2 regions of the Sneathiella sp. D3-11 genome follow, and region 1 is predicted to be linked to the other one. Evidence: riboswitches for the same ligand, from Rfam matches in the RefSeq annotation. Region 1 holds a riboswitch; the other holds the start of a gene.
The links. A riboswitch is a leader RNA that binds a small molecule or an ion and turns the genes downstream of it on or off. The one in region 1 is predicted to bind glycine.
Positions count from the first base shown of each region.

Region 2: another riboswitch for glycine. It lies ahead of AC0L73_RS07220 (L-serine ammonia-lyase); the one in region 1 lies ahead of gcvT (glycine cleavage system aminomethyltransferase GcvT).

Region 1 is NZ_CM147911.1:2,479,761-2,487,648, forward strand. It holds gene AC0L73_RS12665 (hypothetical protein) at 1-371, shown strand, start outside; gene thrB (homoserine kinase) at 387-1,352, opposite strand; gene ispH (4-hydroxy-3-methylbut-2-enyl diphosphate reductase) at 1,356-2,315, opposite strand; gene AC0L73_RS12680 (hypothetical protein) at 2,741-3,103, shown strand; glycine riboswitch at 3,222-3,312, shown strand; glycine riboswitch at 3,316-3,409, shown strand; partial or broken gene gcvT (glycine cleavage system aminomethyltransferase GcvT) at 3,498-4,580, shown strand; gene gcvH (glycine cleavage system protein GcvH) at 4,602-4,979, shown strand; gene gcvPA (aminomethyl-transferring glycine dehydrogenase subunit GcvPA) at 4,976-6,319, shown strand; gene gcvPB (aminomethyl-transferring glycine dehydrogenase subunit GcvPB) at 6,319-7,888, shown strand, end outside.
Region 2 is NZ_CM147911.1:1,392,862-1,400,749, reverse strand. It holds gene AC0L73_RS07235 (glutathione S-transferase family protein) at 1-299, opposite strand, end outside; gene speD (adenosylmethionine decarboxylase) at 450-854, shown strand; gene speE (polyamine aminopropyltransferase) at 854-1,705, shown strand; gene AC0L73_RS07220 (L-serine ammonia-lyase) at 1,710-3,089, opposite strand; glycine riboswitch at 3,242-3,333, opposite strand; glycine riboswitch at 3,337-3,423, opposite strand; gene AC0L73_RS07215 (hypothetical protein) at 3,510-3,860, opposite strand; gene AC0L73_RS07210 (NAD(P)H-dependent flavin oxidoreductase) at 4,461-5,432, shown strand; gene AC0L73_RS07205 ((2Fe-2S)-binding protein) at 5,517-5,708, opposite strand; gene bfr (bacterioferritin) at 5,827-6,294, opposite strand; gene AC0L73_RS07195 (MaoC family dehydratase) at 6,400-6,885, shown strand; gene AC0L73_RS07190 (PaaI family thioesterase) at 6,892-7,338, opposite strand; gene AC0L73_RS07185 (acyl-CoA dehydrogenase family protein) at 7,328-7,888, opposite strand, start outside.

The DNA of each region.
Region 1 (7,888 bases):
AGAATGCAACCAATGCCATTCTTGAAGCTGTTGAAACGATAGAAGACAAAAACGAGAGCCTCCAATTGCATACAAGTTCCCCGGAGGAGGTTGAAAGCATAGAGGCAATCAGTGCTGCGGTAATGAAGATTTACGAAGCCTGTAACTTTCAGGATGTTACTGGTCAGCGGATTTCCAAGGTTGTGACTACCTTGAGCTTTGTCGACGAGAGGATCAGCAAGATGATCGATATTCTCGGCGGCGAGGATGAACTTGAGGAACTTGAGGTTGCGGAGCTAGAACCGCAATTCGATGAGGATGTTGAATTAAGTGGCCCACGGCCAGAAGGTCACGAAATTTCACAGGATGAAATTGATTCCCTGTTCGATTGAATTCCACGAGAGTTTTTAGTCGAGGCCGTATGCGGCGACATTTTTAACCGCTTGGTGAAATTGTAGTTTTTTGAGATATTCCATAGGGTCCTTGGGTTTAACCAGCGCCCCTTCAATCTGGTTGATCCAGTCGTAATGGCGGGTCAGGAGAAACCTGATCGCTGCGCCGCGACAAAGTAGAGGCAAAAATTCGAGCTCCTGCTGTGAGAAGTCCCGAACTTCCCGATAGCCATTCAACAGTTTTCGCGCCTTTGTGATGTTGAAACTGCCGTCATTTTCAAAGCACCAGGCGTTCACACAGATGGCAAGATCATAGGCAAAGAAATCGCTACAGGCGAAATAGTAGTCGATAACTCCGCTCACTTTGTCTTGTAGAAAAAAGATATTATCCGGGAATAAATCTGCGTGGATTACGCCACTTGGCAGATCGGTTGGCCAGTGATTTTCGAGGAATGTGATTTCCACCTCAATTTCAGGAAAAATCCGCGCATCCGATTGGCCCATGCCGCTTTTCATGCAGGCTTCATACAAAGGCCGCCAGCTCGACAGGGAGAGTGTATTAACACGCGTCATCTTGAAATCACTGCCGATCGTATGAAGCTGCGCCAATGCTTGTCCCAGAAGATTGCAGTGCTGTGGCGTTACCCGTTTGACTGAGCGACCATCAAGAAATTCGATAATTGCAGCAGGACGCCCGGCAACCTGTTTTAGGCTGCTGCCGTCTTTCGCAGCAATGGGCCGGGGCGACATAAAACCGCCCGCGGCCAAATGCTCCATCAGTCCTAAGAAAAACGGCAGATCTTCAGCATTTACCCGCTTTTCATAAAGTGTAAGGATGTAATAGCCAGCTTCCGTATGGAGCAAATAGTTGGAATTTTCTACGCCCTCTGCGATGCCTTTGCACGACAGCGCCTGACCCAGATCATATTGATCCAGCATGTCATCCAGCTCATCGTCGGAAATGTCAGTATATACTGCCATAAACTACTTCATGGCCTCTGGTTCCAGAATTTTGGGCATCTTGAAAACCACCTGTTCCTGATTGGTGACTATTTCCTCCACCGTAATGCTGAATCGTTGAGAGAAGGCCTCGACCACCTCTTCGACAAGTGTTTCGGGGGCGGATGCTCCGGCTGTGATGCCAATTGTGAATGCGTTCTGAAGACTGTCCCAAGGAATATCCGAGGCCCGTTGAACAAGGGCTACTTGACGGCAGCCGGACTTTTCCGCCACCTCAACTAGACGCATCGAATTGGAGGAATTTGGCGCGCCGATAACCAGCATCCCGTCACAGCGCTCGGCAAGAATTTTCACGGCTGCCTGACGATTGGTTGTTGCGTAGCAAATATCTTCTTTTCTGGGGCTCTCAATCGACGGAAAGCGCTTCTTAAGAATGCCAACAATTTCTGCTGTTTCATCAACGGAAAGTGTTGTTTGAGTGAGATAAGCCAAGCTTTTCCCAACCTGCTTTTGGGTAAAGGATCTTGCCTCTTCCGCCGTTTCAATGAGGCTGATCTGACCCTCGGCAAGTTGTCCCATCGTTCCGATTACTTCAGGATGACCGCGATGACCAATCAGGATAATCTCATGATTGTCCCGTTCGTGGCGTTCCGCTTCCCGATGCACTTTGCTGACAAGCGGGCAGGTAGCGTCGATATAGAACATTTTGCGGTTTTCCGCCTCGGCCGGTACTGATTTTGCGACACCGTGGGCTGAAAAAATCACAGGAACGTCTTTTGGTATATCCGCCAGTTCGTCAACGAAGACTGCCCCCTTCTTTTCGAGGCTTTCGACAACGAAACGATTATGCACAATTTCATGGCGGACATAGACCGGCGCGCCATATTTTTCGAGGGCTCTTTCAACAATTTGGATCGCACGGTCCACGCCAGCGCAAAAACCGCGCGGCGCCGCCAATAGCAATGTCCGTTCTGATCTATCCATAATTGCTTCCAAGCCTGAATTGGTTCATAGAATATTCCTGCGGACCGTGAAAACTTGCTAATTCCGCTGGACCATCCTAGATTTGCCGAACTCATACAACAGTTTCAAGGGTAATGCCATATCTAGGCGAGGTAAATTCAAATGATGATGGCAACAATTGCGCCGTCGTCCGAAAATCTGTATTTCTTTGGACATATGCAGGCTGGTGTCTTGCCGTTTGCGATAGCGTCCAAAATACTCTTTAGTTCCTTATACGCCGGTACATTAACATTATGCCTAGTCTCAAATTCATAAATACATCTTTACGCGCATGTTTTCTGACTGTTCCACTGCTAATTACATCAGCTTGCAGCGGTAGTGTCGATACAGATATATTCAGCATTTTCGGCAGCTCTAAACCACCACTTCCCTGCCCACGGGTGGAAGTGCTACCCGGTGCAGAGACCATCACTATCTTTCGTGAAGGGGAGGGGCGCGACCTTGTTGACGTTCAATTTGAAGGCATCATCGCCCCATTTAGTGGCCAATGCCAGTATGTGGACGATGACACAGCCGTTGTTGTTGAGCTCATCCTGCGCATAGGGGCGACCAAGGGACCGGCTGCGACCAGCCAGACAGAGGAATTTCCTTTTTTTGTCGCTATAGCGGAAAGAACGGGCGAGATTATCGCCAAGAAAATTTTCTATAGCCCGGTCGAGGTTGAGGAAGGACGTCGTCGTGCCACTGTTCAGGAAGAACTGGAACAACGCATCCCCTTGACCGGCCTTAAGACCGGGGGGATTATGTAATTATCATCGGATTTCAGCTCACACGTGAGCAGTTGGAATTGCAGAGCTAATTACGGGCGTGAGGCCAATAGTTGTTTGACTATTCTTAAATCGACATTATTATCGCGCGGATATTCAGTCGATCCCCGCGGGAGAGATGGTCGTTATGAGCCATCGCCGAAGGAGCAACCACCCCGGAAACTCTCAGGCAACCGGACCGCAGGGGGATGAAACTCTGGAAAGCAAATTACGTATGTAATTTCACCGAAGGGGTAAGCGATATGGCAGTTGCCAACATCGTCAATTCTCTCAGGTTATAGGACAGAGGGGGTCAATCCAGCGGGTTTTTGCTGGAGAATTTGGCTTTTGTCCGCAACCAGGGTTGTCCTATGAGTGAAACTTCGTCGACGAAAAAACCGTCCTTTACAATTTGCATGTCGAACTCGGCGCCAAGATGGTGCCGTTTGCGGGCTACGACATGCCTGTGCAATATCCTGCCGGTATTCTGAATGAGCATTTGCATACCCGGGAGGCGGCCGGGCTTTTCGATGTTTCCCATATGGGGCAGGTGGTTATTTCGGGCGAAAATCCTGCGGGAGCTATCGAGGCACTTATTCCTGGGGATATTCAGGCGCTTTCGGCGGGCGAGATGCGCTATAGCTTTCTCACAAATGATCAGGGCGGCATTCTGGATGATCTTATCGTCACCCGGCGAGAGAATGATCTCTTCGTTGTTGTGAACGCCGCCTGTAAGGAACAGGACATCGCGCTGCTGACAGGCGGGCTTGCAGGTAAGGCTGAGGTCACAGAGCTGACTGATAGAGCTCTTGTCGCTCTGCAAGGTCCAAAAGCAGTCGACGTCCTCGCGCGGTATGCACCGGAAGTCGTCGCTATGTCTTTTATGAACTATCGCGAAGTTGAAATAGATGGTGTTCCCTGTTTCGTGACCCGTTCTGGATACACGGGCGAAGACGGATTCGAGATTTCCATCCCGAATGATCAGGCAGAGGAGATATGTCGGAAGCTGTTGGACGAAACCGAAGTAATGCCAATTGGCCTTGGCGCACGTGATTCGCTCCGTCTGGAGGCGGGGCTGTGCCTTTATGGCCACGACCTTAACGAAGTGACAACGCCGATCTCGGCCGGTTTGATCTGGGCGATCAGCAAGCGCCGCCGCATTGAGGGCGGATTTCCCGGTGCGGATATTATTCAGGCCGACATCGCGAATAAACCGGCGATGAAACGCGTGGGTATTTTACCTGAAGGTCGTGCGCCTGCACGCGAACATACGGTAATTACAAATGAAGCGGGAGAGACCATCGGTGAAATTACGTCTGGTGGGTTTTCTCCCAGCCTTGGAATTCCCATCGCGATGGGCTATGTCCCACTTGATTTTTCAGCCGTTGGAACGAAAATAAATTTGCTTGTCAGAGGTAAGTCTCGCCCCGCCGTGGTTGCGAAAATGCCGTTCGTCGAGCAGCGCTATTATCGAGGATAATTTTTCACTGGAGAGTAATGAATGTCTTACAAATTTACAGAAGATCATGAATGGGTGCTGCTCGAAGGCGACGTGGCGACGATCGGCATCAGCGATTATGCTCAGGGGCAGCTGGGCGACGTGGTCTATGTCGAAGTCCCGACGGTAGGCGATGAAATTACCAAGGGAGATGAACTCGCAGTAGTCGAAAGCGTGAAAGCAGCATCAGAAGTTTATTCCCCGGTGAGCGGTGAAATCGTTGATGTCAACGCTGAGTTGGAAGGCGCGCCAACCGTGGTCAACGAGGATGCTATGAAAGGCGGATGGTTTGCTAAAGTCCGCGTAACGAATAGTGCGGAATTGAACGACCTGATGGATGAAGCCGCCTATAAAACATTTATCGAAGGTCTCGACGAATGAGGTATATGCCGCATACCGACCGGGAACGGAATGAAATGCTGACGAAAATCGGTGTTGGATCGATTGACGATCTCTTTACCGATATCCCGGAAGAAGCCCGTCTTGAGGGCTTGCTTGATTTGCCGCTTCATGAAAGTGAAATGGTGGTTGAGAAGAATTTCCGGAAACTGGCGGCAAAGAATCTCTCGCCCTATTCGGTCCCCTGTTTTTTGGGAGCAGGCGCTTATCAGCATCACGTTCCCTCTGTTGCGGACCATATTATCCAGCGCTCCGAATTTTTGACGGCTTATACGCCATATCAGCCGGAAATCAGTCAGGGTACTCTTCAGGCCTTGTTCGAATTTCAGACTCAAGTGGCATTGATCACGGGGATGGAAGTCGCGAACGCGTCTATGTATGACGGCGCGACATCCTGTGCGGAGGCTGTTTTGATGGCCTGCAGGGTGACACGGCGAAAAAAGGCGGTGATCTCCGGCAATCTGCATCCTCATTACCGCGATGTTACCCATACAACGCTGCAATTTACCGAGTTTGAGACAATCGATCTACCATCCGCTGTTTCGGGCGAGGAGAGTTTCGACGATCACATTGGATCGGATATAGCCTGTGTAGTTGTACAGAATCCGGATTTTTTCGGTCGACTTCATGACTTGAGCGTGCTTGCGGAAAAATGTCACGCCTCGGGTGCTCTCCTTGTTGTTGCGGTGAACGAAGTGGTGTCGCTGGGCGCAATCACATCTCCCGGAGAAATGGGCGCGGATATTGTCGCAGGGGAGGGGCAGTCAATCGGCGTGCCGCTTTCATACGGTGGACCATATGTAGGTCTTCTTGCGACGCGGCAGAAATTTGTTCGGCAGATGCCAGGTCGGCTTTGCGGTCAGACTGTGGATCAGGATGGCAAGCGTGGGTTCGTTCTGACCCTCTCCACGCGGGAGCAGCATATCCGCCGTGAAAAGGCGACAAGTAATATTTGTACGAATGCCGGCCTCTGCTCCCTTGCCTTTACGATTCATATGAGCCTTCTAGGTGAGAACGGCTTGACGAAGCTGGGCTCACTCAATCATTCACAGGCCGTCACGCTTGCAGAAAAGCTCGAGGTGATCGATGGTGTGGAGATTCTCAACGACAGCTTTTTCAACGAATTTACACTTCGCCTGCCGATGAATGCAGCAAGCGCAGTCGAAAAGCTTGGTGAGAAGGGCATACTTGGGGGCGTACCGGTGTCCCGCCTCATCCCGGATGACCCGGAGATGACGAATCTACTTCTTGTCGCGGCGACTGAAACTTGCTCGGCTTCGGATATGGATGAATTTGTCGTTGCGTTGAAGGAGGTGCTCTAATGCTGAATAATAAAGGACGCCCGACGCAACCGACGGCAGTTTCCGAAGGCGAGACATCGCTTAAAACTTATACTGGAAATAAAGGTCTCGACCTTGAATCACCTCTGATATTTGAACAAGGCGTTCCGGGTAGAATTGGTGTCGATATGGCCGACCCACAGCCCGTGAAGAGCCGCCTTGGCGGGATTGAGCGGAAAGGATCCATTGGACTGCCCGATTTGTCGGAACCACAGGTCCTCCGGCATTTTGTCAGGCTTAGCCGACAAAACTATGCGATCGACGCAGGATTTTATCCTTTGGGGTCCTGCACTATGAAGCATAATCCGCGAATCAATGAAAAAGTTGCCCGGCTTGCCGGACTCGGCGACCTGCACCCCATGCAGCCGACAAGCACCGTTCAAGGAGCTTTGGAGTTGGTTGATAGTCTGGCCCATTGGCTTAAGACAATTACCGGTATGCCAGCGGTTGCGATGTCCCCAGCCGCTGGTGCGCATGGAGAGCTTTGTGGTGTAATGGCCATCCGTGCGGCCCATGAAGCGAACGGAGAGAGCCGGGCACGCATTTTGGTGCCGGAATCGGCTCATGGTACAAATCCGGCAACGGCGGCGCTTTGCGGCTATAAGGTGGATGCGGTTCCGGCCCGAAAGGACGGGCGGATGGATCTTGACGCCTTCGCCGACAAGCTTGGTCCTGATGTCGCCGGAGTCATGCTGACGAACCCGAATACCTGCGGCCTGTTCGAAACAGACGTGAAGAAAATTGCCGATATGGTGCATGAAGTCGGTGGCTACTTCTATTGTGACGGCGCCAACCTCAACGCCATTCTTGGTCGGGTTCGTCCGGGCGACCTTGGTGTTGATGCGATGCATATTAATCTGCATAAGACCTTTTCCACGCCGCATGGCGGCGGTGGACCTGGCTCGGGACCCGTTGTTCTCTCTGAAGCCCTAGCACCTTTCGCGCCGATCCCTTTCGTAACTCATGGTGAAAATGGCTTTGATCTTGTTGAGCAGAAGAGCGGTGCCGCCGTTCAAAGTTTTGGCCGGATGAAGGGGTATCATGGGCAGATGGGCATGTTTATCCGTGCACTGGCTTATATGCAGAGCCATGGCGCAGATGGACTTCGTCAGATTGCGGAAGATGCGGTCCTTAATGCTAACTACATTCGGGTAGGCTTAGATGACAAGCTCCATTCGCCGTTTGAAGGCATATGTATGCATGAGGCCCTGTTTGACGATAGCACGTTAAAAGGCACAGGGGTGACGACACTTGATCTTGCAAAGGCGATGATCGATGAAGGATATCACCCGATGACCATGTATTTCCCGCTTGTGGTTCACGGAGCCATGCTGATTGAGCCGACAGAAAGCGAATCACGACAAACTCTGGATCAGTTTATCGGGGCCATGCGGCATCTGCTGGATAAGGCAACGACGGGAGAGAGTGACTATTTCCTCAGTGCGCCGCATTTCGCACCTCGGCGGCGGCTGGATGAAACTGGCGCAGCGCGTAATCCGGTATTGAGATGGCTGCCATCAGCACCAGTGGAAACGGAAGAAACGCCTCTAT
Region 2 (7,888 bases), 1.1 Mb from region 1:
ACTGTCTCGGGCTGTAAGGATGGCCCTTCAAATGCTTCATCCAGGTACTGAGTTATTGCGCCTGTTTCATAAAGAGTAAAATCACCATGTCGGATGGCCGGCACGCGATTGAAGGGATGGATGTCGATATAATTGGCCGATGCATCTTCGGCGAAGGGGTTAATCTCATGCGTTTCAAGCGCGATTCCCTTTTCCAGCATAACAATCCTGACTATTCGGGAATAAACGCTATACTTAAAACTGAATAGTTCGACATTTTTTTTAGCATTTTGGCGACCTGTTGATAGCGTGCGTTCCATCCGCTCCATCTTGCGTCGACTTGTGTCTGAAACACAAGCGAAGTAACTACTTTTCTCTTGCACTTGCAGGCCGACTCGGCGATAACGCGGCACCTTTTATGGTAAGGCACTCAAGGAGCATTCACGGGAAGAATGCTCAAGGATGAGAAAATGGCAATTTCACCTGCGGCGGCGGAAGAAGATCGTCTCGATTATTTCGTTCATAAGGATGGGTTGACCTTCGCAGGGACTCATCTGATCGTCGATCTTTGGGAAGGGGAGGGCTTCAACGATCCCTTGTTGATCGAAGAAACGCTCCGCCATGCGATTGATGCAGCGGGGGCGACCTTGCTGCATTTTCATATTCATGCGTTTGAGCCCGATGGTCTTTCCGGAGTTGCGGTGCTTGCCGAAAGCCATATCAGCTTTCATAGTTGGCCGGAGCGCGGGTTTATGGCACTCGATATCTTCATGTGTGGCAAGACCGATCCTTACAAGGCTATCCCGATCCTGCGGGAAGCGTTTAAACCCGAAACTGTCCAGCTTAATGAAATCAAGCGGGGGATTGTCAGTTGATGGAACTCTTTGATGAGGGGCTGCATTCGGGTGTCAATCTAGCGCTTAATGTGGAAAAGGTTGTCTATCGCGAGAAGACTGAGCTGCAGGACCTCATGATTTTTGAGAATAGCCAGTTTGGACGCGTTATGTCTCTCGACGGCGCCGTGCAGACAACCGAAAAAGATGAGTTTATCTACCATGAGATGTTCGTTCATGTGCCGGTTCTGGCCCATGGCAAGGTTAGTCGCGCCCTGATTATCGGCGGCGGCGACGGCGGCGCGGCGCGGCAACTCATGAAGCATAGAAATATCGCCGTGACCATGGTGGATATCGACCGGACCGTTGTCGAGCTTAGCAAGAAATACATGCCGTCGATCTCGGGTGGCGCCTTTGACGACCCCCGGCTTGATCTGATCATCGCCGATGGATGCAAGTTTGTGCGAGAGACCGATGAGAAATGGGATGTAATTATTATCGACAGCACTGATCCGCATGGACCCGGGGAAGTCCTCTATACACAGGAATTCTATGCGGACTGCAAGGCCCGTCTTGCGAACGGTGGTATTATAATTACGCAAAACGGCGTGCCTTTCGTTCAGGAAGAAGAACTAAAAACGAGCTATGACCGTCTCGGTAGTTTGTTCAAGGATGTCAGTTTTTATCTCGCCGCGATCCCGAGTTATGTCGGTGGAGTGATGGCCTACGGCTGGGCGACGGATGAGCCGGATCATCGAAAAGTGAGTCTCTCCCGCCTTGTCGCACGCTTTGTCGAGGCCGGGATCACGACGGACTATTATACACCGGAAGTCCATCTTGCGGCTTTTGCTCTCCCGCTTCATATCCAGAAGATACTGACGCGCGAAGATTGAGCAGCTAGCACTCCACGACGTTAACGGCAAGGCCACCTTGCGAGGTTTCCTTATATTTGCTGAGCATATCGACGCCGGTCTGGCGCATCGTCTCGATCACCTCATCAAGAGATACCACATGCGTGCCGTCACCGGACAGCGCGAGGCGGCAGGCATTAATCGCCTTCATCGCGCCCATGGTATTGCGTTCGATGCAGGGGATCTGCACTAATCCGCCGATCGGATCGCAGGTCAAACCAAGATTATGCTCCATGCCGATCTCAGCGGCATTTTCCACCTGTTCGTTCGTGCCTCCCAGAACGGCGGTAAGGGCACCTGCAGCCATGGAACAGGCGACCCCCACTTCCCCCTGACACCCCATTTCTGCGGCGGAGATTGATGCGCGTTTTTTATAGATTGCGCCAATTGCTGCTGCGGTGAGCAGGAAATTGCGCGTCCCCTCCTTTGTGACGCCGGGGCAGAAGCGTTGGTAATATTTAAGTACCGCGGGAATTACCCCGGCCGCACCATTTGTGGGAGCCGTCACCACTCGCCCACCGGCGGCGTTCTCCTCATTGACGGCGAGGGCGTAGAGATTAACCCAGTCAAGAACGGTCAGTGGATCGCGGGAGGCGCGCTCCGGATTTTCCATTAAGTCTTGATACAACGCGTTTGCCCGGCGCTTTACCTTAAGGCCGCCCGGCAGGATACCCTCTCCCTCGCAGCCCCTCTTGATGCAGTTGATCATGGCTTCATTGACATCATCAAGGAAGGCGAAGGTTTCTTCCTCACTTCGCCAACTGCTTTCATTGGCAAGCATCATCTCAGCAATGGTGAGGCCGCTTTCCTTGCCCATATCGAGAAGTTCGTCTGCGGAGGTGAAAGGATAGGGTAGCACAATGTTATGACCCTTCGTTTCTGCCCTGTCCCCTTCGTTGTGAGAGACAACATATCCGCCTCCCACGGAGAAATAGTCCCGGCAGAAAAGCTGCGCACCCTTTGCATCATAGGCATAGAACCGCATGCCGTTAGAATGTTCAGGAAGGAGTTGATCTTTCAGGAAAAGGAGACTTTGGTCCTCAAAAAAGGGAATTATACGATGTCCGTTTAGTGAAATTTCCCCGCTTGTCCGTATTTTGTCGATAAGCGGTTGTACTTTCTCCGGATCAACGGAGGAAGGGCGTTCCCCACTTAGTCCAAGAAGAATAGCAATGTCCGTCGCATGACCGGCGCCAGTGAGAGCAAGCGAGCCATAAAGCTCGACCAGCAGACGATCGGTCGAATCAAGTAAATCCTCTGACGCTAGACGATCGACGAAACGCTTTGCCGCCCGCATGGGCCCCACGGTATGGGAGCTTGATGGGCCAATACCGATTGTATAAAGATCGGTTACGCTGATGTTGATATCCAACTGAGACGTTGGGTTAGGCGGTGCAGTTGGCTTTGATGGTACAACTGGCGTAACGTTGCCAAGGCCGGGTTTGGATGGTTTTGTCATTTACAGGCACCTTTTCTCACTCTGGTGAAAAATTCACCAATGCGTTCAATAGATGCCCCCTCTGTCCGGTTACCTGAAAGATTACGTCGACATATCGCCGACTTACCTCTTCGGTGATGCGTTAGCCATGGCCTCAGCATACTCTCCAGAGCCCTCTTTCCTGACGGTACATGTGCCTGAGAGTTTCCGGGGCGGTTGCTCCTTCGGCGCCGGTAAGTCCGGTCTCTCCCATCAGGATAATCAAGGAATGCCAGCATAGTCCGGCAATTCACATAGACCTTAGAGACCGCGCTTTGGCATTGTCAAGTCCGGGCCTTCCGAAATGGATCAACGGGTGCCGTATTTCAAAACCCAAAGGGGTAGCAATGCCGCGACATCAGCGCTTTTTTCATCGAGTTCCACCGCCGTTGTCATCTCATCTTCATCAATTCGCACGATGCGTCCGCCAAATCGGCACATTTCTGGGGAGCCAACGGGCCCGATAATTCCTTCGACAGTTTGATCAAGTATAACATGGTCTGCGATACCGTTTAGCAGCATTCCGTCAAGAGACCAGTTCTCTGTCGAAAACCGAATGCCCTCAATTTCTACGCTGAGGACCGGGTTTGATACGCGAAAGGCCCCACGTTTTTCGAATCTGTTTGCAACAGATTGTGTGTTCATTTCAGCTTGCAGCACGAATAGTCTCCATAAAAATTTATCTACTCATCGAGTATGCAGCCTTTGTGCCAGTATCAAGGGAAAGGTAAAAAGTCTGTATTTCTTCGCTTTTTCGTTCCTTTGAGAGACGGACAGGAGTGATGCGATATAGGTAAGCGGTCAAATTTTCCCGCTCTGTAGGAAATAATAGCCGGGCATATTGGGTCTGGTTTGATGGAAATTATAAGCAATAAAGAGAATCATGTTTTGTGAATCGGGGTGAGATCACATTGTTTTGAGCCCAAATCTGATCTAATGCCGATATCTCTGAATTTTTTTAATGAGCACCCAAAGGTAATAATATTATGTTTTTCAATGATTTTTCGCAATAATGCTGCAGGTGCGAAATAAAAAAATGAAATTTTGTCAATAATGACAATTTGTCATCTTTGAAAAAGCCTGCTAAGAAAATGCCCAAGCCGGGTAACTGAGCGAAAAGATTCAGGCTTGGCTAAATAATTAAAAGGTCGGGTAACTGGGCGCAAGATCCAGACTTAGCTCAACCATCCATAGCCAAGTAACTGGGCGTAAGATCCAGGCTTGGCTATATTTATCCCAGTATCAGGAGTCATCTCGTAAATGACAATGCCGACCGTTCTGGAAGGGCGTCTTTCTCTCCCAGTTATTGCATCACCAATGTTTATTGTATCCGGGCCTGAACTGGTAATTGCTCAGTGCAAGCAGGGCATCGTCGGATCTTTTCCTGCTCTTAATGCAAGGCCGATTTCTCAGCTTGACGAATGGCTCTTTCAGATCAAGTCAGAACTTGCTGACTATGCGGCGGCGAATCCTGACAAGAAGGTCGCCCCCTTTGCTGTCAATCAGATTGTACATGCGTCAAATACTCGTTTGGAGGAAGATGTTGCACTCTGCGTTAAGCATGAAGTGCCGATTATCATCACGAGCCTTCGGGCCCCGAATGAAATTGTTGAGGCGATACATTCTTACGGCGGAATTATCCTGCATGACGTGACTACCATCCGCCATGCCCAAAAGGCATTGGAAGCAGGCGTCGATGGTTTAATTCTGGTTTGCGCGGGCGCTGGCGGGCATGCGGGGCGGTTAAGTCCGTTCGCGCTTGTCTCCGAAGTGCGGCAGTTCTTTGATGGGCCGATTGCTCTTTCCGGGGCCATTGCGAATGGCCGATCAATCCTTGCAGCCCAGGCAATGGGCGCGGATCTCGCCTATATGGGGAGTGCATTTATCGCTACCAAAGAAGCCAACGCGGTAGACGACTACAAAAATATGATCGTTGAAAGCACAGGCGAGGATATTCTCTATACGAACACCTTTACCGGCGTTCACGGTAACTATTTGCGCCCCAGTGTGGAAAAAGCGGGGCTTGATCCGGAGAATTTGCCGGGTGCCGATAAAAGCCGGATGAATTTCGGCAGCGGTAGTACGGGTAAATCGAAAGCCTGGAAAGACATATGGGGTTCCGGGCAGGGAATTGGCAGCGTAAGCGATGTGCCAAGTGTTGAAGAATATGTTGATCGCTTAAAAGAACAGTATGCCCAGGCCAAGGCTGAAATCAATAATAAGGCCATTTAGACTGAATTTTCCCTCACCCTAACGGGTGGGGGTAATTTCTTCAAATTTCCAGCATATTTAAGATTACAGGGTGATGTCGCCGGATCAGCGCCGAACGGTGATTGGCGCGCTGCTACCGGTTGTTTCCCGGATGATATCCCGGATATTAGATGTGCATTTTGCACATTGTGGTGCTGCTCCCAGTGTTTCATAGACATTTGCGATGCGTTGCGCACCTGAGGCGACGGCGCTTTTAATGTCTCTATCAGTCAATCCATTACAAAGGCAAATATACATTCTTCAACTTGTTTAATATTAAAAATGACAATCATTCCTAATAAATTAAGCGCTGTGCGACTAATTGTCAATGGCAAGGGAAGTTTATAGGGCGGGAATTTGCTACTAAGGGGCTAATTTAGGAAACTTGTGACTGAACGTAGTTTTGAAGTCCCATCTTCTCAATTAGGCCAAGCTGGGTTTCCAGCCAATCAATATGCTCCTCTTCAGATTCAAGGATATCGACCAGCAAATCGCGGGATACGTAGTCCTGCTTGCTTTCGCAATCTTTGATGGCCGCTTTTAAATCGACGTGAGCGACATGCTCCATTTTAAGGTCGCATTCGATGATTTCCCCGACGTCTTCGCCAATCATCAACTTGCCGAGATCCTGCAGGTTTGGAAGACCTTCTAAGAAGAGCACCCGTTTGATGAGCTTGTCTGCATGCTTCATCTCATCGACGGATTCTTCATATTCTTTCTCGCCTAATTCTTTAAGGCCCCAGTCTTCAAGCATGCGAGCATGCAGGAAATATTGATTAATGGCCGTCAATTCATTCTTTAGAATGACGTTAAGATGCTTGATAATTGACGTGTCGCCTTTCATGAATAGCTCCTTGCGTTGCCATGATATGTCCCTTAACTATAGCGCAGCGGCAGTGTTAAACAAATGCCATAACGAACAAGACTTGATAAACAAGTGAGGCGAGGAATGTCCGAAGATCAATTTAACCCAGAAAACCACAAATTTGCCGAAGCAAGCTATTTCGAAGACTTGACCGTCGGCCAAAGGTTCTACATTCCATCGCGGACATTGCGTGATGCAAATTTCTCTGCCTTTCAGGCGGCCTCCGGTGATAATCACCCGATTCATTATGATGTTGAATATTGCAAAACTCAGGGGCATCCGGAGTTGCTGGCACATGGGTTTCAGGTGTTGATACAAACTGCCTCCGGTGCCGGAATATTCCCGCATGTAATTGGTGAATCGCTCGTTGCCTTTATTGACCAGTCATCAAAATTCTTAGGGCCGGTATATTATGGCGATACCGTCTATCCGGAGCTTGTTATCACGGAGCTTAAGGAGCAAAGGTCAACCGGCGTGGTTACAGTGCGCTCAACTATTCACAATCAGCGCAAAGAGCTGGTACTGGAAGGGGAGCAGCGCTATCTGGTACGCCGCCGTCCAAAGGCCTGATCTCAGCTAAACCTTGAAGTTCCGCGTTGACGCGAGAACTGAGCCACAGAGCTTCTCTTCGCCTTTAGAGACAGAATAGATATCCGCCGCACCAACAGAGAGGGTCCGCCCGTTCTGCAGGACGCGACCACGGGCAATTAATTTTTCTCCTCGTGCCGGACCGGTCATCTTTACTGTAAAATCGAGTGTGGCACATGCCCATCCAGCAGGCAGCAGGGACGTGCAGGCGCTGACGGCGGCGATGTCACCGATCGTACCGACGAATGACGCCGGAAAGAGGTCGGGCGGTGTGGATAAAGCTTCCTGAAACGGTGCCTCAATCGCAATCTGCCCCGGTGTTTCCTTCAGTATTTTCACACCGTAGGTTTGCACGAACGGTAGAAGAGGCAAAAAGGCGGAGGGCTTGGCGTAGCCCTCCGTCCGTTCAGGTGTTTCTTGTCCTTTAAGAGGCATAACGCGCCACTATCTGCTTGCCGAGAGAGGACATATGCACCTGATCCGGTCCGTCTGCGAGCCTGACGGTCCGGGCGTAGGCAAAAGCTTCGGCTAGGAAGGTGTCCTGACTGAGACCCATGGCGCCGTGCACCTGAATAGCCCGGTCGATAACCGTTTGCGCCATGGTCGGTGCGATGATTTTGATCATCGCGATCAGGTCGCGTGCTTCCTTATAGGACACCTCGTCCATACGGGCGGCAACCTTCAGGGTAAGCAAGCGCGCCTGCTCAATATCGCAAATTGATTTCGCGATATCTTCACGCACGGAGCCCTGATCACTCAGTTTTTTGCCAAACGCAACACGGCTTTCCGCCCGAACGCACATCAATTCCAAGGCGCGCTGGGCGCAGCCAATTAAACGCATGCAGTGATGGATGCGGCCCGGACCTAGGCGACCCTGTGCAATTGCAAAACCTTCGCCTTCGCCACCAATAATATTTGAGGCGGGCACTCGAACATTTTCGAACAATACCTCGGCATGGCCATGGGGTGCGTCGTCCGATCCAAA